Regions from separate parts of the Helcobacillus massiliensis genome, predicted to be linked through region 2. Evidence: predicted binding sites of a transcription regulator. Region 2 holds the regulator's gene; the other holds the start of a gene.
The links. Region 2 encodes LexA, which represses DNA repair genes until DNA is damaged. Its sites were predicted from a motif close to TCGAACANNTGTTCGA; they were not measured.
Positions count from the first base shown of each region.

Region 1: a site for LexA is predicted at 9,570-9,585, ahead of R3I40_RS08385 (HNH endonuclease signature motif containing protein). Genes of this name have one in related genera too.

Region 1 is NZ_CP136959.1:1,792,563-1,804,464, forward strand. It holds gene R3I40_RS08335 (ABC transporter substrate-binding protein) at 1-643, shown strand, start outside; gene R3I40_RS08340 (ABC transporter substrate-binding protein) at 740-2,059, shown strand; gene R3I40_RS08345 (carbohydrate ABC transporter permease) at 2,180-3,124, shown strand; gene R3I40_RS08350 (carbohydrate ABC transporter permease) at 3,121-4,053, shown strand; gene R3I40_RS08355 (class I SAM-dependent methyltransferase) at 4,074-5,303, shown strand; gene R3I40_RS08360 (DUF4129 domain-containing protein) at 5,303-6,037, shown strand; gene R3I40_RS08365 (hypothetical protein) at 6,034-6,564, shown strand; gene R3I40_RS08370 (AAA family ATPase) at 6,561-7,691, shown strand; gene R3I40_RS08375 (DUF58 domain-containing protein) at 7,688-8,938, shown strand; gene R3I40_RS08380 (hypothetical protein) at 8,935-9,510, shown strand; gene R3I40_RS08385 (HNH endonuclease signature motif containing protein) at 9,735-11,240, shown strand; gene msrA (peptide-methionine (S)-S-oxide reductase MsrA) at 11,276-11,902, shown strand, end outside.
Region 2 is NZ_CP136959.1:351,757-363,658, forward strand. It holds gene R3I40_RS01715 (class I SAM-dependent methyltransferase) at 1-297, opposite strand, end outside; gene hflX (GTPase HflX) at 529-1,962, shown strand; gene R3I40_RS01725 (ATP-dependent DNA helicase) at 1,993-4,020, shown strand; gene lexA (transcriptional repressor LexA) at 4,135-4,809, opposite strand; gene yneA (cell division suppressor protein YneA) at 4,989-5,336, shown strand; gene nrdR (transcriptional regulator NrdR) at 5,464-5,916, shown strand; gene R3I40_RS01745 (OPT family oligopeptide transporter) at 6,143-8,176, opposite strand; gene R3I40_RS01750 (HelD family protein) at 8,396-10,684, opposite strand; gene R3I40_RS01755 (PAC2 family protein) at 10,939-11,902, shown strand, end outside.

The DNA.
Region 1 (11,902 bases), 1.1 Mb from region 2:
CGGCGGTGTGCTCTTCGACGACGAGGGAACACCCCACGCCGACTCCCCCGAAGCGATCCGCGCCATGACCGAGCTGCGGTCGGCGTTCGATTCCGGAGTCATCCCGAAGGAGGCGCTCACCTACAAGGAGGAGGAGTCCCGCCAGGCGTTTCAGGACGGCCGGCTGGTGTTCATGCAGAACTGGCCGTACATCTGGGAACTGGTGAACAAGACGGACGGATCCTCGAAGGTCACCGGAAAGGTGGGCCTCGTGCCGCTGCCGGGCATCGGCGGGAAGAAGGGCGCCTCCACTCTCGGCGGTCTCAACTGGTCGATCTCCGCGTTTGCCGGCAATCACGGCACAGCCGCGGACTTCATCTCCTACCTGGTGAAGGAGGAGTCGCAGAAGGAGTTCGCAATGGCGACCGCGCAGGCACCGACCCTCACCTCCCTGTACGAGGACAAGGATCTGATCAACAGGTACGCGTTCTGGACGGCACTGAAGGAGGGCATCGACGCAGGCGTCTCGCGTCCGCCGACCGTGCGCTACGCAGAGGTGACGCAGGCGATCCAGGAGTCGGCGTACCGCATCATCTCGGGCGAGGCCGAGGTGGAGCCGGAGATGAAGGCACTGCAGAAGGCGCTGGTGAAGCTCGCGCCCTGATCCAGCGGGCGAAAGGCTCCGGATGCAGCAGATCACACGTATTACAGTATGGTCACAGAGGCGCTGTTCGGCGCCTGGATTCAAGGAGGAACCCCAATGTCATCTGGCTTCACCCCTTCCCGCCGCGGTGTGCTCGCCGCTGGCACTGCCGGCGCAGCAGCTCTCGGTCTCGCTGCCTGCGGAGGCGACAAGTCCTCCTCCGGCGGCGCCGAGCCCGCCCAGGGCAATTTCGACGAGCGCGGCCCCATCACCTTCGCGACCGGCAAGGACACCTCCGGCAAGCTGAAGGAGTTCCTCGAGAAGTGGAACTCCCAGCACCCCGACGAGAAGGTCACCCTCTCGGAGCTGCCGGAGTCCGCCGATGAGCAGCGCGCCCAGTTCATCAACAACGCGCAGGCGAAGTCCGATGCCTTCACCGTGCTCGGCCTCGACGTGGTGTGGACCGCCGAGTTCGCCGCCCAGCAGTGGGTGGTGGAGCTGCCGGAGGACAAGTTCCCGCTGAAGGAGCTCATCCCCGCCACCGTGGAGACCGGCAGGTACTTCAAGAAGCTCTACGCCGTCCCGTTCACCACCAACGCCGAGCTCCTCTTCTACCGCAAGGACCTCCTGTCCGCCGCCGGCACCGAAGAGGCGCCGAAGTCCTTCGAGGAGATGTACCAGCTGATCGACGAGATCAGGAGGTCCCCCGACGGCAAGGACACCCTCGGCTTCGGCTCCCAGTACTCCAAGTACGAGGGCCTGACCGTGCAGCTGACCGGCCTGGCGAAGTCCGCCGGCGGCGCCCTGTTCGACGACCAGGGCAAGCCCACCGTCAACACCCCCGACGTGATCGCCGGTGTGCAGGCAGTCCGCGACGGCTTCGACTCCAAGCACATTCCGAAGGAGGCCCTCACCTACAAGGAGGAGGAGTCCCGCCAGGCGTTCCAGGACGGCAAACTCGCGTTCCTGCAGAACTGGCCGTACGTGTGGGAGCTCGCCCAGAACGAGGACGGCTCCTCCTCGGTGAACGGCAAGATCGACGTCGCCCCGATCCCCGGCGTCGGCGACAAGCCCGGATCCTCCACCCTCGGCGGACTCAACTACGCCATCTCCGCGTTCGGCAAGAACCAGGGCACGGCGGTGGACTTCATCGCCTTCATGGCCGCCGAAGAGCAGCAGAAGGAGTGGGCGATCGCGACCGCTCAGGCCCCGGCGTCGGCCGCGGTCTACGAGGACGAGGAAGTGCTGAAGAAGTTCCCGTTCTTCCCGACCCTGAAGGAAGCGATCGACGGCGGCACGCCGCGCCCGCAGGTCGTGAAGTACGGGGATGTCACCCAGGCGATCCAGGAGGCCGGCTACGCCGTGTTCTCCGGTGAGAAGGAAGCGAAGGCCGCGATGGACGAGCTGCAGAAGCAGCTCGAATCCCTCGAGTCCTGACCGTGACGGAGGGCGGGGACGCCGGCAGAGCGGCCGGCACCCCGCCCTCCTCGCCCCTCCCCCGATGAAAGAAGGCCCGATGTGGCTGTGAAGTCCCGTCTGTTCGGGGCGGAGAGCAGAATGGCGTACCTGCTCCTCCTGCCCACCCTGATCCTGCTCGCCGTTGTGGTGGGCTTCCCGCTGGTGCTGTCGATCTGGCAGTCGTTCTTCCGCGCCGACGACGGCGTGGACCCCGAGACCGGCCTGCTGCAGCAGGGCGACACCTTCGTGGGCCTGCAGAACTACGCCGACGCGTTCACCTCCTCCGGCGCCGGAGCCGGCTTCTGGAACGCGTTCTGGAACACCACCCTGTTCACCGTGGTGGGCGTCAGCATCGAGACGGTGCTCGGCGTAGCGATGGCCCTGATCATGGCCCGCGCCCTGCGCGCCACCGGCCTGATCCGCGCCTCCATTCTCATCCCCTGGGCCATCCCCACCGTGGTGTCCGCCCTCATGTGGCAGCTGATCTTCGATGCGAACGGCATCGCGAACCGCCTGCTGAACTACCAGATCCTGTGGACCACAGAGGGCTGGCAGGCGAAGGCCGCGGTCCTCATCGCGGACATCTGGAAGACCGCGCCCTACATCGGCCTGCTCACCCTCGCGGGCCTGCAGACCATCGACGAGCAGGTGTACGAGGCCGCGAAGGTGGACGGCGCCGGACGCTGGCGCACCTTCTGGTCGATCACCCTGCCGCTGATCCGTCCCGTCCTCGTGGTCGCGGTCCTGTTCCGCCTGCTGGACGCGATGCGCATGTTCGACCTGCCCTACGTGCTGCTCGGCAAGCTCCGCAGCGGCCAGACCCTGTCGATGCTCGCGCAGGACGCCGCCACGAAGACCGACTACGGCATGGCATCGGCGTATTCGATGGTGCTGTTCTGCTACATCTGCCTGGTGGCGTTCCTGTTCATCAGGCTGCTCGGCGCCGATGTCCTCGGCGAGTCGTCCACCCGCACGAAGAAGAAGCGCGCGAAGGGCTCGAAGCCGAAGCGCCTCGTCACCACCAGTGAAGGGAGCATGGCATGAGCACCGCCGCTTCGACCGCGTCCGCGCAGAACCCGTCGGCCTCCTCCGGCCGCCCCGCCGCCCCCGCCCGACCCGAGAAGCGCAAGGGCGAGCGCGGCGCGAAGATCATCGTGGGCCTCGGAATCGCGTTCATCCTCATCTACTGCCTCGCGCCGTTCTACTGGATGACCGTCTCGGCGCTGCGCCTGCCCACGCAGGGCCGCTCCACCGACCTCATCCCCAACCCCGTCTCCTTCGAGAACTTCCGCGCCGTGTTCGACCCGTCGAACAACTTCATTCGGGCGCTGCTGAACTCCCTGGTGGTCGCCGGCGGCACCACCATCCTCGTGCTGATCCTCGGCATCGCCGGTGCGTACGCACTGGCGCGGCTGGAGTTCTGGGGCAAGGTGCTGGTGATGTTCGCGATCGTCGCCACGTCGATGTTCCCCGTGATCACGCTCGTGGTGCCGCTGCTGAAGATGTTCTCCGGCGGTTTCGACTGGTTCCCGTTCAACTGGATCAACACGTACCAGGCGATGATCGTGCCCACGATGAGCTTCGCGCTGCCGCTGGCGGTGTGGAACCTCAACGCGTTCTTCCGCCAACTGCCGGTGGAGCTGGAACAGGCCGCGATGGTGGACGGCACCACCCGCATGGGAGCGTTCTTCCGCGTCATCCTGCCGCTGAGCGCCCCCGGCGTGTTCACCACCGCGATCATCACGTTCATCGCGGCGTGGAACGAGTTCCTCATCGCCCTGACGATGGTGAACTCCCCGGAGATGACCACCGCGAACGTGGCGATCTCGAAGTTCACCGGCTCCTCGCAGTTCGACACCCCGTACGGCACGAAGATGGCGGCGGGTCTGATCGTGACGGTGCCGCTGATCGTGATGGTGCTGGTGTTCCAGCGCCGCATCGTGGGCGGTCTGAGCGCCGGTTCGCTGAAGTGAGGCGCCGCTAGACTGCGGGTATGTCCGCTCTCGCCCCCGTCCTCACGCCCGAGGGGTTCGCCCTGCTGAACTCCCTGCCCGCCTACGACGAGTCCCGCGTCCTGCAGCTCGGCGAGGCGCTGCGGCGGGACGGACACAGCGCGGAGACGGTGGCCGCGGTGATGACGCAGTCGCGTCTGCGGGCGAAGGCGCACGAGAAGTTCGGCGAGTTCGCGGACCAGATGCTGTTCACCCCGGACGGCCTGGAGCAGGCCACCCGCCTGCCGATCGCGGCCCACCACGCGCAGAGGTTCCGCGACGCCGGCATCGAGAGCGTCGCGGACCTCGGCTGCGGCATCGGCGGGGACACCCTCGCGAAGGCCGGCCTCGGGCTCGAGGTGATCGGCGTGGAGAAGGACGAGGAGACCGCCGCGGTCGCTACCGCGAACCTGCGCCTGTTCCCCACCGCCCGCATCGAACTGGGCGACCTGACGGCGTTCGACCCCGCGCGGGTGCAGGGCCTCTGGTTCGACCCGGCGCGCCGGGCCGGCCGCGCCCGCCTCCACGATCCGGAGCAGGCGCTTCCGCCGCTGTCCACCATCCTCGACTTCGCTCGCCGCATCCCCGCGACCGCGGCGAAGCTGGCGCCCGCGATCGACCACGCCCACCTGCCGACGGGCTCCGAAACACAGTGGATCTCCTGGCGGGGCCAGGTGCTGGAGGCGGTGCTGCATCTGGGGCCGCTCGCCCGTGAGGGCGTGGCCCGCTCCGCGCTGCTGTTCACGGGGGCCGGAGGGTCCCAGGTGCACCGGCTCGATCCGGACTCCGTCAGCCCCTCCCCCGACAGCCCCCACGCCGCGGACGACCCCGACCTCTCCGCCGACGGGGTCCGCGACCACCTGTACGAGCCGGACGGCGCCGTGATCCGCGCGGGCCTGATCGGTACCCTCGCCCGCCGGCTCGATGCGGACCTGATCGACGAGTCCATCGCCTACCTGACGGCGGATGAGCGGGTGGATTCGCCGTTCGCGCAGGGGTACGCGGTCGAGGACGTCTTCGATTTTTCGATGAAAGCCCTGCAGGCCCACCTGCGCTCTCATAGGATCGGCACGGTGGAGTTCAAGAAGCGCGGAACGGCCGTGGAGCCGGAGGAGCTGCGCCGCCGTCTGAAGCCGGCGCGCTTCGGCGACGAGTCCGCGACCGTGATCCTCACGCGGGTCGCCGGGAAGCAGTCCGTCATCATCGCCCACCCTCATCGGGATGTGCCGTGATGGGCGGTCGCCGCATCCGCATCGCCCCGCTGCTGTGGGCGGCCGGCCTCGTCGCACTGATCGCGGCGTCCCTGCACGCCCGCATGTCGCCGATCGCGGTGCTGCCGGACGGCATGGTCGCGCAGCGCCCCGTCTTCGCCGACAACCCGCCGCCGCCCCCACCGCTGCAGGAGGGGGAGCCGGAGTGGTACCAGGATGAGATCGAACCGCTGCGATCCGTTCTCGACCAGGTGCTCACGGTGCTGCTGTGGGCTGTGATCGTCGCGGCGGCGCTCGCTCTGCTGTGGCTGGTCGTGGCCCTGGTGCGCCGGGCGGTCCGCAGCGCCCGCGCGGTCCGGCCGGACGCCGGCGCGATCGACACCACCAGCCTGATCAGCCAGGACGACGCGGCCGCCACCCTGTCCCGCGCCCGCTCCCGCCTGGTGGCGGAGGGCACAGCCGCTGAGGCGATCATCGCGGCGTGGCGGGAGCTGGAGCGCGCCGCGGAGGACCACGGGCACCGCCGTCTCGCCTCCGACACACCCTCCGACCACATGCGGCGGGCCCTGCGGCACCTGCCGCTGAACGCGTCGGACGTGGACGAATTCGCCGACCTGTTCCGCCAGGCGATGTTCTCCCCGCACCCCCTCGGGGAGGTGCACCGTGCCCGGGCGGTGCAGCTGCTCGACTCCCTGCTCGCGGACCTCGACTCCGCCCCCGCCGTCTCCCCCAGCAGCCGAGGCGGTGCCCGATGACCCGCACCGCCGCCCGCTGGCTCCTCATCGCCCTGACCATCGCCGTCCTCGCGGCGCTCGGCACCGCTGCGCTCGCTGCAGCGGCGAACCTGCGCATCAACATGCTGTTCCTGGTGGTGGCGGCGGTGGCGTGCGCGGTCCTCGCTCTCTGGCTGCGGCAGGGCATCCGCCGCGCCCACCTCACCCTGTTCCCCATCCGCCACCCGGAGGTGGACGAGCTGCGCCCCGACGGGTACGACCCGCGCGTGCGCCGCATCAACGAACTGTTCTCCGGCGGCCTCACCGGGTCGTCCTACAACACGCGGGCCCTGCACGACATGGCGTCCTCGCTCGTGGCCGGCGCCGAGGCGCAGGCGGAATCCGTCGGCCGCCGCCTGGAGATCCCACCCGCACTCGCCTCCGCCGCTTCCCGCGGCGCGCCCGACCTCGAGGCGCTCGTAGACGACGCGAACGCCCTCACCGACCAGCTGCTGGCCGCACCGCCGCGGCCAGCGGACCCGACCAGCCCCGCCAGGAGCCACCGATGACCCAGCACTCCCCCGTCCAGCCCCTGCCGGTCGCCGACGCGTCCCGCCTCGCGACCCGCATCCTCGATGAACTGGAGCGCGCCGTCGTCGGCAAGCGCCGCGCCCTCGAGCAGGTCCTCACCGGGATCCTCGCCGGCGGCCACGTCCTCATCGAGGACCTGCCCGGCCTGGGGAAGACTCTGACGGCACGGTCGTTCGCGCAGGCGCTGGGCCTGCCGTTCAGCCGGGCGCAGTTCACCCCGGACCTGCTGCCCTCGGACCTGACGGGCTCGGAGGTGTTCTCGCAGGCCACGGGCACGTTCGAGTTCCGGCAGGGCCCGATCTTCACCGGACTGCTGCTCGCGGACGAGATCAACCGCACCCCGCCGAAGACGCAGGCGGCGCTGCTGGAGGCGATGCAGGAGCACCAGGTGACGGTTGAGGGCACCACGCATCAGCTGCCGGAGCCGTTCCATGTGCTCGCCACCGCGAACCCGGTGGAGACGGAGGGCACGTACCCGCTTCCGGAGGCGCAGCTGGACCGGTTCCTGCTGCGGCTCGCGTTCGGCTACCCCAGTGTGGATGACGAGTGGGGGATCCTGGAGCGCCGTCTGGGCCGACGCCAGGAGGGGCAGAGCGTGGACCGGGTGCTCGCGGACGGCGAGCTGCTGGGCATGCAGGCCGCGGTGGAGACGGTGCACGTGTCGGAGGCGATCGGCCGATACGCGGTGGAGATCGTGCAGGCGACCCGGTCACATTCGTCAGTGGCGATGGGCGCCTCGCCGCGCGGGTCGCTCGCGTTCATCACGACGGCGCGGGCGTGGGCGCTGATCCGGGGCCGCGACTACGTGATCCCGGAGGACATCAAGAATCTGGCGCACCCGGTGCTGGGCCACCGCATCCTGATCCGTCCGGAGCTGTGGCTGCAGAACATCTCGACCGATTCGGTCGTCGATGATGTGCTCGCGTCAGTGCCCGCTCCGTCGGCCGACGGAGCCCTCCCGGCCGATGAGCCCGCGCAGCCCACCACCGACCTCCGCCCCGCCGACGGCGCCCGCTCTGTTGAGGGCGCAGACCCCGTCGGCCGCACTCCAGTGGGCCGCACCCCGGTTGGCCGCACCTCGGTGGAGCCCCGGGACCAGGCGTGAAGCTCACCGCCACCCCCGCCCACACGCGCGCGCTCGGCGGTGCTCTCCTGCTGTGCCTGCTGGCGGTTGCGTACGGCCGCCTCGACGCGCTGATCGTGGCGCTGCCGCTGATCGCGTACATCGCGCTCGCCGCCGCTCTGCGCCCCCGCACCGCTGACGCCGCCCACGAAACCCCGCCAGCAGTCGCCCACGTGTCCGCTCAGCGCGTCCTCGAGGACGACCCCGTGACGGTGGAAGTGTCCACGACTGCGCCCCACACGCTGCTGAGCGTCGGCATGCCGGCGCAGGCCGCGCTGCGCATGACTCCGCGCAACGGCCTCATCACCGGCGCCGGCGCCACCCGCCTGCAGCTGCTGCCACTGAGCTGGGGCCGGTACGACATGGGTCCGCTCGTGGTGCAGCACGCGGACATCCTCGGCGCGCGCCGCGTCGCCGAAGCGGTGTCCCCGCCGACGATCAGCGTCTCCCCTGGTGACGCCGCCGGTGCCGGGCAGCGCCGACTGAACCGCGTGCTCGGCATCTCCGGGCCCCACCTGTCGGCGACGAAGGGCGACGGCATCGATCTTGCGTCCGTCCGCGCGTTCCGCACCGGCGACCGCGTCAACCGCGTCAACTGGCGCGTGACCTCCCGCACCGGCGAGATCCACGTCAACGAGATGTTCACCGAGCGCGACACCGATGTCCTGCTCATCACCGACACCGACCGCGACGTCCACGCCCTCGCCTCCGCGTTCGCCGACCGCACCGGCTCCAGCCTCGACCTGACGGTCCGTGCGGTCGCCGCGCTCGCCTCCCGCTACATCGGGCTCGGCGACCGTGTCCGCGTCCACGACTTCGGCAGCCGCATCGCTTCGATCCCCGCCGGCACCGGGCCGGGGCATCTGCGCCGCATCGTGGACCAGCTCGCTCGCGCGGACCGGATGAGCGACCCGATCCGTCGGCTCACCCCGCTCGGCCATGTCCGCAGCGGCACCCTCACCTTCGTGATGTCGCCGCTGCTGACCGACGAGGTCGCCGCCGAGATCGGCCGGCTCCGAGCCGCCGGCGCGGACGTGCACGTGATCGACACGATGCCGGCGGCCATCACCGGCCTCGCCTCCCGGGCGGCCCGCGACGACGTCCCCGCCAGCCATCGCTCCTGGGCGACCGCGTGGGGCATGCGCGTGGCCGAACGCAAGGTCCTGATCGCACAGCTGATCTCGCAGGGCGTCCCGGTGGCGCCGTGGCAGGGAGGTGACGGCCGATGAAGGGCCGGTTGAGCCGCCTCACCGATTCCATTGTGGCGATGAGCCGCTCGCAGGCGCTGCTGCGCCTCGCCGGGTTCCTCGCCGGTGCGGGACTGCTGTTCTCCCTGATCGGTGTGGCCCCGGAGGAGGGCCAGTTCGGCACCGGAGTGGTCACCCTCGGCGTTGTCGGCACCGGGCTGGCGCTGCTGATCATCCAGACTCTCTTCCCCGATTCCGATATGGGGCTGGTGATCCTACTGATCGCGATCGGGGCGCTGGGGGCGAACCCGCCTGTCAGTCTGCTGCACGCGTGCGTGCTGGCGGTGCTGATCGCGGTGGCGCACCTGTCCTGGGCATGGGCGGGGCTGACCCCGGCGCACGGTGTGCTGGCGCGCTCGGCCCGCAGGCCGATGCTTCTCGCGGGCGCGGCGGTGGTGGGGATCTCGCTCGCGCTGGGTCTCGTGGTCGCAGTGGTCAGCGGCGCGCTGGGAACTCTTGCGCTGCCGGCTGCTCTGCTCGGCGACGGTCTGATCGCGCTCGCTGCGCTGGCTGTTCTCACCGCGGCGGTGCTGCTGATGCCGCTGGAGGACTGAACGGCACGGGTCACCGACGCCTCCCTGTTCGAACACATGCGATCGACCCCCTTGACTTCTCGAACGACTGTTCGATACAGTAGCAGATAGAACACATGGATGCCCCTCTCTCCCTCGGCATCCGCACCGATCGGCGTCACGGCCGGCGCACCCGTCCCTCATGGGGCCCCGACTCGTGTGACGCCCGAGCCGCGCACGTGCGCACGCCGTGGAGAGGGGGAGGAATGTCCGCCGAACGCATCGCTGATGAGCCCGAGAAGCCGAAGCGCCCGCGCCGCCAGCCCCGGGGCCCGCGCCGCACCACGCCGATGGAGCAGCAGCTCGCCCGCGAGCGCGTCCTCTCCCCCACTGCAGCGTCCGCCTCGACGACCCCGCTCACGGAGACCGACTTCGCGGCTCTGAGCGCTGTGCGGGAGCGGACCGTCGCACGCGCTCGCGAAGCAGCCGCGGACTACCGCCTCCTCGCCCGCCTGCACGTGGAGCAGGACGGCGGTGACGAGGCCCGCCTCGCCGCCGAACTCGCCGAGATCCGCGTGGGCATTGCCCTGAACTGCTCCATCATCCGCGCCGGTCGCGCCCTCGAGGGTGCGCACCGCGCCGCCACCTGCCTCCCGGGCGCGCTGGCCCGCCTGGAGCGCGGCGAGCTCACCGCCGCACAGTTCGACTACCTGCTGTTCTCCACCCGGGCTGTCTCCGCGGAGACCCTCGCCCTCGCCGACCCGCTCATCGCCGAGTGGGAGTTCGATGGCGAGCCCGAGAAGGTGGACAAGGCGATCCGCGAGCTCGCGGCCTACCTCCGCGAACTCGATGAGGACACCCCGCCGGCGCCGGTGCAGGACGTCCGGCTGCTGCCGCCGTCGCCGGACAAGCCCGGCACCATGACCGTGCAGGTGGACGGCTCAGTCCCCGAGATGGTGTCCATGATCAAGCGCCTCGACCGCGCTGCCGAGGATGTCCAGCGCGCACAGGCCGCCGCACTCGAGTCCGGTGACCGGATCCCGCTCGACATCGACGGCGAGGTCGCCGAATCCGGTATCCCGATGCCGCGCGCGATGATCCGGTCCCTGCTGATGTCCCGCGCCGAGTTCAGTCTCGACGGCGCCGAGGCCACGACCCCGCGCTTCCAGCTGTTCGTGCAGGTCCCGGCGCTGAGTCTGCTCGGCCAGTCCCACGTGGGCGGAATGATCGACGGGATCCACCCCATCCCCGTGGCGATGGCCCGCGATCTCGCAGGGCGTTCGGCGACCTGGATGCGGATCCTCACCGATCCCGCATCAGGCGCGATCCTGCCGTTGAAGGCGGATCGCTACAAGCCGTCCACCGAGATGCTGCGCCACCTGCGGATGCGGCACGTCCTCTGCGCCGCCCCGGGATGCACCCGGAGGACTGCGCAGCGCTCCGAAGCCGACCACATCGAGGAGTTCGACCACCACTCCCCGGCCGACGGGGGCCGCACCGACCTGGAGAACCTTCACCTGCTGTGCCGCCGGCACCACCAGGTGAAGACGGCGAAGCTGATCGACCCGAAGCGGACGCGTCCGCCGCGGCCCGGACGCTCACCCGGTGCAACAGAATGGACCATCGGCACCGACCGGACCGCCGTCACCGCCACGGATGACGTCGACCTGCTCAGCGCCCACGACGCCCGCGTCTGGCTGGCCGCGTGGCGGCGCAGCCACCCCGATGACGCTGACGACCCCGGCTGTTCGCCCTCAGCGGTGGACCCTTGACGCACCCACGGGGCATGGTCGGTAGGTTGGGGCGCATGTGGCAGATCATGGATCTCATCAACGCGCACAAGAAGGTCATGGTGTCCGCCGAGGATGCCCTGCCCGGTCGCGACTCCTACCCGTACGAGCTCGCGCGCGAGCACGTCGTGCTGTCCACCGACATGCTCGGCGCCGACGCCCCGGGCGATGCCGAGGAGATCATCCTCGCCGGCGGATGCTTCTGGGGAATCGAACGCGTCGCCTGGCAGATCGACGGCGTGCACTCCACCGCCGCCGGGTACGCCGGCGGGCACACCCCGCACCCCACCTACGAGGAGGTGTGCAGCGCCCGCACCGGTCACACCGAAGCGGTGATCGTCCGCTACACCGGCGGCGACGCCACGCTGAAGCGCATCCTCGAACAGTTCTGGCAGCAGCACGATCCCACCACTGAGAATCGGCAGGGCAACGACGTCGGCACCGAATACCGGTCCGCGATCTACTGGACGAACCCCGCCCAGGAGCAGACCGTGCGCGCCTCCCTCACCATCTACCAGCAGGCGCTCACCGCTGCGGGCGCGGGGAGGATCACCACGGAGCTGTCAGCGCTCACGGACACCGGCGCCGGCGAGTTCTTCTACGCTGAACCGGTCCACCAGCAGTACCTGGCGAAGAACCCGCTC
Region 2 (11,902 bases):
GGCGAGGACCCGCGCCTGCGGCTGCAGCAGCGCCATCGTGAGCGCGATCGGTCCCCAGCCGCAGCCGAGGTCCAGCACGGTGCTGTCCGGCTCCAGCGGCGGCATCTGATCCGTCTGTGCGAGCAGCAGCGCCGTCGCCTTGTCCAGACCGTCGGAGGAGAAGATCCCGTCGGCCGAGAGGACGGTGCGCTCCTCACCGGCCAGCGGCACCCGCAGCTCCCGAGTGCGCAGATCCGCACCCGCGGCGGGCGAGAAGTAGTGGGCGGGCGTGCCGGGAGTGTCTGCTTCGCGTGTCACATGGGGGAGTGTAGGCCATAAATCGATCGACCCCGCGCCCCGGGCGTGCCATGCTGGAGCATCACCACCACCGCCGACCGAGAGAAGGCCCCCGACTTGCCCACCTCCTTCACCCCCGACCCCGAGTTCAGCCTCGACTCCGACGCCCCCGCCCGCGGGGAGCATGACGGAACCGGGCAGGCGGGCGCGGCCGACGGGGCAGCGGACACCGCACGGGGCCGCGGCAGCTCGATGATGGACCGCGTCCTGTCCCGCGGTGACGCCTCCATCTCCGCCGTCACCTACTCCAGCAGCGACTCCGACGGCGACCAGTTCGACCTCGCCGACCGCCACGCCCTGCGCCGCGTCGACGGCCTCTCCACCGAGCTCGACGACGTCACCGAGGTCGAATACCGCGAACTGCGGCTCGAGAACGTGGTCCTCGCGGGCCTGTTCACCACCGGCAACGTCACCGACGCCGAGAACTCCATGCGGGAACTCGCCGCCCTCGCCGAAACCGCCGGCTCCACCGTCCTCGACGGCGTCATGCAGCGCCGCGCCCACCCGGACCCCGCCACCTTCCTCGGCAAGGGAAAGGCGCTCGAACTCGCGGACCTCGTGGCGGAGGTCGGTGCCGACACCGTCATCGCCGACGGCCAGCTCGGCCCCTCCCAGCGCCGCGCCCTCGAGGACATCGTGAAGGTGAAGGTCATCGACCGCACCGTCCTCATCCTCGACATCTTCGCCCAGCACGCGAAGAGCCGCGAAGGCAAGGCGCAGGTGGAGCTCGCACAGCTCGAGTACCTGCTGCCGCGTCTGCGCGGCTGGGGCGAATCGATGTCCCGTCAGGCCGGTGGCCGAGTCGCCGGCGGCGCCGGCATCGGCTCCCGAGGCCCCGGTGAGACGAAGATCGAACTGGACCGCCGCCGCATCCGCACCCGCATGGCGAAGCTGCGCCGGGAGATCAAGGAGATGGCGCCCAGTCGTGCCGCCAAACGCGCCGACCGGTACCGCCGCGACGTGCCCGCGGTGGCCATCGCCGGCTACACCAACGCCGGGAAGTCCTCGCTGCTCAACCGCCTCACCCGCGCCGGGGTCCTCGTGGAGAACGCCCTGTTCGCCACCCTCGACCCGACGGTGCGGCGCGCGCAGACCCCCGACGGCCGCGAGTTCACGTTCGCGGACACCGTCGGCTTCGTGCGCCACCTCCCGCACGAACTGGTCGAAGCGTTCCGCTCCACCCTCGAAGAAGTCGCCGACGCGGACCTGCTGCTGCATGTGGTCGACGCCGGCCACCCCGACCCGGAGGGCCAGATCCAGGCGGTGCGGGAAGTCCTCTCAGACATCGAGGACTTCGACGTCCCCGAACTCGTCGTCTTCAACAAGGCGGACCTCGCCGCCCCTGAGACCCTGGCGCGGCTGCGCTCCCAGGTCCAGGACTCCGTCGCGGTGTCCGCCATCACCGGTGAGGGCATCGAGGAGCTGCGCGAGATGATCGCGGAGCGCCTCCCGCAGCCCACCGAAGAGGTGGACCTCGTGGTGCCGTACACCCGCGGCGACCTCGTCTCCCGCATCCACACCACGGGCGAGATGATCAGCGAGGAGTTCGAGGAGAACGGCACCCACGTGCACGCCCGTGTGGACGGCCGTCTCGCCGCTGAACTCGACGAAGCGCGGGTCCGCTGACGAGCGGTCAGGCGCGGGTAGGATCGACCAATGGCCACCGCACCGATCCCTCAGCTCCTGGAAGCCGCTGTCGACGCGGTCGGCGGTGAAGTCCGCACCGGTCAGCGCACCATGGCGGAGGGCATCGCCCAGTCCCTGGAGGACAAGCGGCACCTGCTGGTGCAGGCCGGTACCGGGACCGGCAAGTCCCTCGCCTACCTCGTGCCCGCACTCGCCTACGCCGTCGAGAACGACGCCCCGGTGGTGATCTCCACCGCCACCATCGCGCTGCAGAACCAGATCGTGGAGAAGGACCTGCCCCGACTGGTGGACGCGCTCGCCCCGATGCTGGAGCGCACCCCGTCGTTCAGCCTGCTGAAGGGCCGCTCCAACTACCTGTGCCTGCACAAGATCGCCGGCGGCTACCCGGACGACCTCGACCCCGGCGCCCTGTTCAGCGAAGCGTCCGTCACAGGCGAGCCGGCCGCGTCCGAACGCCTCGGTGACCAGGTGAAGCGGCTGCGCGAATGGGCGGAGGACACCGACACCGGCAACCGCGACGACCTGCGCACCCCCGTCTCGGACCGTGCCTGGCGGCAGGTGTCCGTCACCGGCGCCCAATGCCTCGGCGCGCAGTGCCCGATGAAGGACTCCTGCTTCGCGGAGCGCAACCGCGCCATCGCGAAGGAATCCGACATCATCGTCACCAACCATGCCCTGCTGGCGATCGACGCGTTCGACGGGCACGGCATCATCCCCGAGCACGACGTCGTCATCATCGACGAGGCCCACGAGCTCGCCGCCCGTGTCACCGGCGCCGTCACCGAAACGCTCAGCGCCGGCCACGTCCGCTCTGCGGTTCGGGACCTGCGAGGTCTCGGCGTGGTCTCCACCGCCCTCGACGACGCCGGCCACGCCCTCGGGGACGCCCTCGGCCTGCAGCCCGACGGACGCATCACCGGCGACATGCCGCCTGTCCTCAGCGACGCCATCACACTGCTGGAGATCGAAGCGCGCCAAGCCCACTCCGATGCCAAGGACGCCGGTGACTCGACTGCCGCCTCCACGGCCGGGGCGCGCAAAGCGGCCCGCACCAAGCTCCAGGAGATCATGGATGTGTGCGCCCGCCTCATCAGCCCGGATGAGGACGATGTCCGCTACATCTCCCACTCGGAGATGACGGGACGCTCCATCATCGAGGTGGCGCCGCTGAGCGTCGCCTCGGCGATGCGCCGCGCCATCCTCGATCAGCGCACCACGGTCTTCACCTCCGCGACCCTGGCGCTCGCGGGCAGGTTCGATCAGGCGGCGGGATCCGTCGGCCTGTTCCCCCGGTCGCGAGTGGATCTGGGCGCCCCGATGAGCGGGTTCATGCGGGAGTCGTCGTCCGCGGAGCGGGAGCAGTGGGCGGGCATCGACGTCGGCAGCCCGTTCGACTACCCGAAGCAGGGCATCCTCTACTGCGCATCGCAGCTGCCGCCGCCCGGACGCGAGGGTCTGTCCCAGCAGCTGCTGGAGCATCTGGTGGAGCTCGCGGAGGCGAGCGAGGGCGGCGTCCTGGGACTGTTCTCCTCCCGCCGCGCAGCGGAGACGGCGGCGGACTACGTCCGCGCCCACACGGGCCTGACGGTGGGGCTGCAGGGCGAGGACTCGCTGACGAACCTGGTGCGCCAGTTCCGTGAGGACTGGTCGATGTGCCTGTTCGGGACGCTGTCACTGTGGCAGGGCGTGGACGTGCCGGGGGATGCGTGCCGGCTGGTGGTGATCGACCGGATCCCGTTCCCGCGGCCGGATGACCCGCTGAAGGCGGCTCTGCAGGAGCGGCTCAGCGAGTCCGGAAAGAACGGGTTCATGGCGGTGTCTGCGCGGCACGCGGCACTGCTGATGGCGCAGGGCGCGGGGCGGCTGATCCGCACCCGCAGCGACCGGGGAATGGTGGCGGTGCTGGATTCACGGCTCGCGACCCGGCGGTACGGTTCGTATCTGCGGCAGGCGATGCCGCCGCTGTGGTACACGCAGCGCGCGTCCGTGGCGCTGGGAGCGCTGGAGCGCCTCGCCGCGGCGCCGCGCAGGTCCTGAGAGCCGCGCCCGTTCGGGGCGGAACCAGCCGGGAGACGCACATGCGCCCCCGGCGGCGAACCGGAGGCGCATGGAACGGAGACGACCGGGTGGGCCGGGCGGGCCAGCGGCTGGTCAGACGGAGCGGAGCACCGCCACGACCTTGCCGAGGATTTCGCTGAGGTCGCCGAGGATCGGCGTGTAGGCGGGGTTGTGCGGCATCAGCCACACGTGGCCGTCCCGCATGTGCAGCGACTTCACGGTGGCTTCGCCGTCGATCATCGCGGCGACGATCTCTCCCTGCTCAGCCACCCGCTGCGCGCGGACGACGACCCAGTCGCCGTCGCAGATCGCGGCATCGATCATCGAATCGCCCACGACCTTCAGCAGGAACAGGTTGCCGTCACCGACCAGCTGGGACGGCAGTGTGAACACGTCCTCGATCTGCTCTTCGGCGGTGATCGGCGAACCGGCGGCGATGCGGCCGACCAGCGGCACGTTCGTGGTGGCGGCCGGCTGGATGCCGTTGAAGTCGCCGCTGGTCGGAGCGGGAGCATCATCCCCCTGGACGAGCTCGAGGGCGCGCGGGCGGTTCGGGTCGCGGCGCACATAGCCCTTGGTCTCCAGGACGGTCAGCTGGTGCAGCACGGAGGAGGGGGAGGCCAGGCCCGCCTTCGAGGCGATCTCGCGCATGGACGGCGGGTAGCCGTGCTCGCGGATCGCATCCTCGATGACGTCCAGGATGCGGCGCTGACGGGCGGTCAGACGGGGGCGAGCAGCGCCGTCGGTGGTCTCGTTCGTCTCGGTCATCAGCGCCCTTTCCGCGATGGGGCGACTTTAAATGTCGCACCCCTCTGTTTGAGTCTGTCTCGACTCAAGAGTACGTGGCCCAAGCCGCATATTCAAACGATCGTTCGAAAGAGTCTTGACTTCGTCGAACAAGTGATCGTAGGGTCAAGTCATTCGCACATCGAACAAGGATTCCAATCATGACTGCCACCACCGTTCGTCCCGTCGCTCTTCGACCAGATGTTCGCCTGCGCATCACCCGTCGTGGTCGTGTGGTCCTCGGCCTGCTGATCGCCTCGGTCGCGCTCAGCCTGGCGTTCCTGATGGGCATGGCCTCCTTCACGCCCGCCGCTGAAGCGGGCTCCACCGCCACCACCGAGTACGTCACCGTGACCGTGCACGAGGGGGACACCCTGTGGGGCATCGCCTCGCAGTACGCCCCGGAGGGCACCGATGTCCGCGACTACATCCTCATGGTGGAGGACCTCAACGACCTGCAGAACGGCGTCGTGCAGCGCGGTCAGAGCCTGCACCTGCCCGTGTCCTGACCGGCACCACCGGACCCAGCCCGCCCCGTCACCCGCGAACCCCCTCATCGCCGCCGGTGACGGGGCGGAGCTGTTCCTCCACCCAGGGTGACGGTGGGACTGTCAGGCCGTTTAGTAGGATGACGCTGTGCATTGTCCTTTCTGCCGCCACACTGACTCCCGCGTCGTCGATTCACGGACCGCGGATGACGGCACCGTCATCCGCCGGCGCCGCCAGTGCCCGAGCTGCTCGCGCCGCTTCTCCACGATCGAATCAGCGTCGCTGTCCGTGGTGAAGCGCTCCGGTGTGGGCGAACCCTTCAGCCGTTCCAAGGTCATCTCCGGTGTCCGCAAGGCCTGCCAGGGCCGGCCCGTCACCGATGATCAGCTCGCGGTGCTCGCACAGAAGGTGGAGGAGAGCATTCGCCTCACTGGAGTCAGTGAGATCGAGGCGCACGATGTGGGCCTTGCGATCCTGCAGCCGCTGAAGGACCTGGATCTCGTGGCGTACCTGCGCTTCGCGTCCGTCTACCGGAACTTCGACTCACTCGAGGACTTCGAGAAGGCGATCGCCGAGCTGCGGGAGCAGTCCGACGCCTGAGCCGCGCAGCGGATATGCGCACTCGATTACACCTCGCGCCGCAGAGTGTGTATAATGAATGCTGACCGGCGAGTCTGGAGGGGAAGCCAGACTCGCCGGTTTCTTCATGCCCGAAGCGCGGCGATCGCGGTCCCCAACGAGAAGCGCCCCCCACCTCCCGAAACGGGAAGCGGAGGGCGCGTGCGCATCAGCGCCGTCGGCGCGTCAGCTGGCCTTCAGCAGCACATCAGCGTGCGGCGCGGCGACCGGTGGGCTCAGCGGTCTCGTCGGCTGCCGGCAGGGTCTTCTGCAGACCCATCACCCAGCGGTACAGCACCGCGATGATGCCGGCGAATGCGAGGACGCCGAGGATCATGGCGACGGACTGGAAGCCCTCACCCACGATCGCGAGCGGTTCCGCTTCACCGGAGGCCGCCACCACACCGGCGAACACGACACCGAAGAGCGACTCGCCCACGATGAGACCGGTGGCCAGCAGAATGCCGAGGCGCTTCATGACCTCCGGGCGCTTCGACGTGGAGGCCCAACGGTTGTAGACCAGGCCGATGAGGGCGCCGATCGGGATGATCAGGGTCAGCTCCATCGGCAGGTACATGCCCATGCCGACTGCGAGCGGCGGCAGGGCCAGGGCGCGCTTCTTACCCTTCGACGCGGCCCGGAGTGCCTCGTCGATGACGATCACCACGGCGCCGATGAGGGCGCCGATGCCGATGAGGCCCCAGTTGAGGTCGCCGCCGAGCACGCCCTTCACCAGGGAGGAGATCAGCGACGCCTGCGGTGCCGCCAGGGCGTCCGGGCCCGCGTTCGGGTCACCGGCGAAGCCGAAGGCGGTGTGCATCAGCTGCAGCACCGGCGGGATGATGATCGAGCCGAAGATGACGCCGATGATCAGAGCGACCTGCTGCTTCCACGGGGTCGCGCCCACGAGCTGGCCGGTCTTGAGGTCCTGAAGGTTGTCGTTGGAGATCGTGCCGATGCCGAACACGATCGCCGCGGTGAACAGGGTGAAGGCGACCAGGGACGCGGTGTCAGCACCGGAGGTGCCGTGCACCAGCTTCACCACGAGGGCTGCGGCGATCGCCACCAGGATGCCCACGCCGGAGATCGGCGAGTTGGAGGCGCCGATGAGGCCGGCCATGTAGCCGCACACGGAGGCGACGACGAGGCCGATCAGCAGGGTGAAGACCACGGCGACGGCGATCAGGCTGCCGGTGTGGTGGGAGATCGCGGTGTCCTTGAGGAAGGACCACAGCAGCAGGCCGATCGGGATCATGGACAGCAGGGTGATGCCCAGGACCAGCGACATCGGAATGTCGCGTTCGGTGATGTCGACCTCGCCGCCACCGCGGCGGCGACGGTTGGAGGCGAGCGCCTCGGAGATGCCGCGGACGATGGGGACGATCAGCTTCAGCAGGGTCCACACAGCGGCCACGGCGATGGTGCCGGCGCCGATGAAGCGGACGTCGCTGCCGAAGATGCCGCCGACGGTCTCCATCAGGTCGGCGTCGGCCGGAATCTGCCCCTGGGTGAGGGTCGGCAGGAGGATGCCGTAGGAGATGATCATGCCGATGATCATGGCGATGCCGACCGTGATACCGACCAGGTGGCCCACGCCGATGAGGGCGAGGGAGAGGCTGCCGCCCACCATGGTGCCGCCGGAGCCGAGGCGCAGGGCGGTGCCCACGGAGCTGGCGAGGACCTTGAGGTTGGCGAACAGGGAGAAGGCGGCGGCGCCGAGGGCGCCGGCGATGATGACGTGCAGTCCGCGCTTGTTCTCCTCGGAGGAGCCGGCGCTGTCGCCGACCTTCAGCACCTCAGCGGCGGCCACACCCTCGGGGTACGGCAGGTCGCTGCCGGTGACGAGGGTGCGGCGCAGCGGGATGGAGTAGGTGACGCCGAGGATGCCGCCGACGGCGCACACCAGTGCGGTGGTCCAGTACGGGAAGCCCGCCCACCAGCCGACGATGACCAGGCCGGGCAGCACGAAGATGATCGCGGACAGCGTGCCGGCTGCTGAGGCGATCGTCTGGACGATGTTGTTCTCCTGGATGGTGTGGCTGAAGAAGCGCAGCACCGCCATGGAGATCACGGCAGCGGGGATCGAAGTGGCGAACGTCAGGCCGACCTTGAGACCGAGGTAGACGTTGGCGGCGGTGAAGATCAGCGTGATGAGACCGCCGAGGACGACGCCTCGCAGCGTCAGCTCGCGCACGCTGGCCTGTCGGCGCCCGGAAGCGGCCGTTGTTGGGGTGGAGGACATACCTCTCCTTGTCGGGGCCGCCGCGTCAGGATGAGCGATCGGGCGGCGGCCGCTGGGGGTCAGGGAGCGCGAGTGCGCCCATCGTCCGTGCGGACGACGCAGATCATGCTACGCCCGACCGGCCGCTGATCGGCAACACACCGAGGGTCCGCGGAGGTCAGCGCTGCCGCGGGAGAGGGGAGCGCTGGTCGACCGGGTGCGGGGTGTGCCGCGGGGGCCTCATGCCGACGGGTCCTCGAACCCGTCGGGCAGGTTTCCGTGGTGCAGCACCGACAGCACCTGGGTGGGGCGCGTCATCGCCACGAACACGTCGTTCGCGCCGCGGGCGTGCGCCTCGCAGATGGTGGCGGGGTCGGTGAGGACCACGGCGTCGAACTCCAGGCCCTTGGAGTCGCGGGCGTTCATCACGGAGACGGGGGAGTCGATGCCGGCGGATCCGGCGCCGACCTCTCCCGGATCGAACTGCGCGCCGAGCGCTTCGACCAGGGGTGCAACAGCCGCGTCGGGTGCGACCACGGCGAGCCGGCCGTCGCCGATCAGGGCGCGCACCCGTCGGACCTCGGCGGCGATCGCGTCCATCTGCTCAGCGGACGGGGCCCCCTCGCCCACGCTGCCCGCCTGACCGGGCAGGAGGGCGAGGTGCATGTTGTGCTCGCCCTCGCGGACGGACTGCACCTCGGTGGCGAGGAGGTCGTGGGCGCGCGCCACGCGGTTCGCCGCCGCCATGATGCGGGCGGGGGTGCGGTAGTTGACGGTGAGCTCTTCGATCTGGGCGCGGTCCTCCACGAACGGCTCGAGCACGGCGGTCCAGGACGTGGTGCCGGCAGGGGAGGACGTCTGTGCGACGTCGCCCACCACCGTGAACGACTTCGTGGGGTTGCGGCGCATGAGCAGACGCCACATCATCGCCGACAGCTCCTGCGCCTCATCGACCACCACATGGCCGTACGTCCAGGTGCGGTCACCGGCGGCGCGCTCCGCCACGGTGCGGCGGGTATGCATGTGCGACACCTGCGCGGCGAGGTCCTGCGCGCTGATCATGCCGTCGGAGTCCATCATCTCCAGCACCTTCTCGGCATAGCCGATCTGGTCCTGCTGCGCGGCCTTCTGCCGCTTCTCCTCCTGACGAGCCGCGGCGTCGTCCTCCCCGAGCAGTTCGGCGATCTCATCCAGCAGGGGCACATCGTCGATGGTCCACGCGGAGTCCTTGGACCGCACGAGGGCGGCGGCGTCCTTCATCGGCATGAGGCCGTGCGCAGCGCGGCGCACCCGCTGCTCGGAGGCGAAGAAGGAGCGGAGGAACGATTCGGGCGTGTACGGCAGCCAGGCGCGGTTGAGGGCGACCTTCACCCCGTCGTCGGTGCGCAGATCGTTGATGAGGTCCGGGTGGTCCTCCTCGGTGATGGTGCGGCCCTGTCGGCGGATCTCGTCGGCGTATCTGTCCACCAGGCGATCCAGCGCGGCGCGCACGAACGTGGTGCGGGCGCGGTTGTGCGGGCGGCCGGAGGAGCGGGCCTCGGAGCGGGCGGCTTTGATGTCCGCCGGTGTGATCGTCAGGGGAACGCCGTCGATCCGCAGGTGGATGTCGGCGGCGGGCACGAGCTGGCGGTGGCGCAGGGCGCGCTTCAGCAGGTTCGCCATCACCGGGCGGCCCTTGATCTCTGCGATGCGCGCCTGGTCCGTCTCGGTGGCGGTGACGCCGGGGAACAGTTCGCCCGGGGTCGCCATGACGGCGCCGGATTCGCCGAGGCTCGGCAGCACGCGTTCGATGTAGGTGAGGAAACCGCGGGTGGGGGCCACGATCAGCACGCCCGCCTGCTCCAGCCGGGCGCGGTGCGTGTACAGCTGGTAGGCGGCGCGGTGCAGCGCGACCGCGGTCTTGCCGGTGCCGGGGCCGCCCTGCACCACGAGCACGCCGCGGTTCTCGGAGCGGATGATGCGGTCCTGTTCGCCCTGGATAGTGGCGACGATGTCCCCCATCCGGCCAGTTCGGCTCGCACTGACAGCGGCGAGGAGCGCGCCTTCGCCCTGCAGGTCGGAGGAGTCGTCGGAGGCCTCGTGCAGCAGGTCGCGGTCCAGGACGTCGTCGTCCACACCGGTGACGGTGCGGCCGTTGGTGATGAGGTGGCGGCGCAGACGCACCCCCTGGGGGGTGTGCGCGGTCGCCTGGTAGAACGCGGCGGCTGCAGGGGCGCGCCAGTCCATCAGCAGCTGGTCACGGTTCGCGGTGAACAGGCCGATGCGGCCGATGTAGCGGCGGGCGCCGTCGACCATGTCGAGTCGGCCGAACACGGCGGAATGGCTGACGGTGCGCAGCAGGGAGATGCGGTCCTCGTAGAACGCAGTGAAGGCGTCGCGTTCGCTGCGGTTCTGGTGGGTGGAGGCGCTCTGCGAGCCGGCCGTCCTCTCCATCTGGTCCGTCAGATGCTCGATCAGCTCATCGATCCGGCGGTACATGGTGTCCACCGCTGCCTGTTCGAGTTCGAGCTGCGTGCTGGTTCGTCCCACGACGTGCCTTTCAGCGTTGCCGGCTCTTCGACCGGTTGACCACAGTGCTGCGCCGACACGGCCGGTGCGCGGCCCCTCGGCGCGCCGGCGGCGTCTCAGCTCCAAGCCTCAATGCCGCGCAGGCGACATACCATTATGGTCGATGCACAGCGGGCCGCGCTCAGGACCGACTCAGGCGGCGGCACCCGTCGGCCGCCCCGCTGCCGGTCCCGCCAGGGGCCCGACGAGAACTGCAGAGCACACGAGGAGAGACGATGCGCGACCCCCGCGAGCTGTACCAGCTGGAGGACCACGAGGTCATCGCCGCCGTCCCCTCCGGGCCCCTCCCGCTGGTGGTGTGCATCCCCGGCATGATCGATGCCGGCCAGACCTGCCGGACCGCCGCCACCTACTTCCAGGAGAACCTCCGCAGCATCCGCATCGCCCGGTTCGACTCCGATGAGCTGCTGGACTACCGCTCCTCCCGGCCCCGCGTTGTGTACGACGGCCGCCGCTACCCCACCGTGGAGATGCCGGAGATCGCCCTGCACCTCGTCTACGACGACGCCTCCCGCCCCTTCCTCCTCCTCGAGGGCCCCGAGCCGGACCTGCGCTGGAACCTGCTGGCGGGCGCGGTGGTCGCGCTCGCGGACACGTTCGGCATCGACCAGGTGGTGACGCTGCGCGCGATCCCGTCGGAGACCCCGCACACCCGCACCATCACCATGCTCACCCACGCCAACCAGCTGGCGCTGGGGGAGGAGCCCCCAGCCGACGGATCCGCCGACACCACCGGTGCAGACACCGATGGGCCGGGCGAGCAGTGCGACACCAGTGAGCATCCCGCCAGCGGCGACAGCGCGGACGCACAGGAGGGCATCGCCGCCACCGGGGCGGGCCCCGAGCAGGTGTTCGAGATGCCCGGCAGCTTCATCCCCGTGCTGGAGAAGGAGCTGCAGCGCGGCGGCATCCGCTGCCAGGGCTTCGTTGCGCAGATCCCTCACTATCTGACCCGTTCGCCCTACCCGGCGGGCACGCTCGCGCTGCTGCGCCGCGTCAGTGAGACGGCTGCCCTGGAGATCCCGCTGATGGAGCTGGGGGACATCGTCGAGGCGAGCCAGCGGATGCTGGAGGACGAGGTGGAGGACTCACCGGAGCTGCAGGCGATGGTGAAGACCCTCGAGGACGGCTACGATCAGATGGCTCGGGACAACGACGGCACCGGATACGTGCCGGACA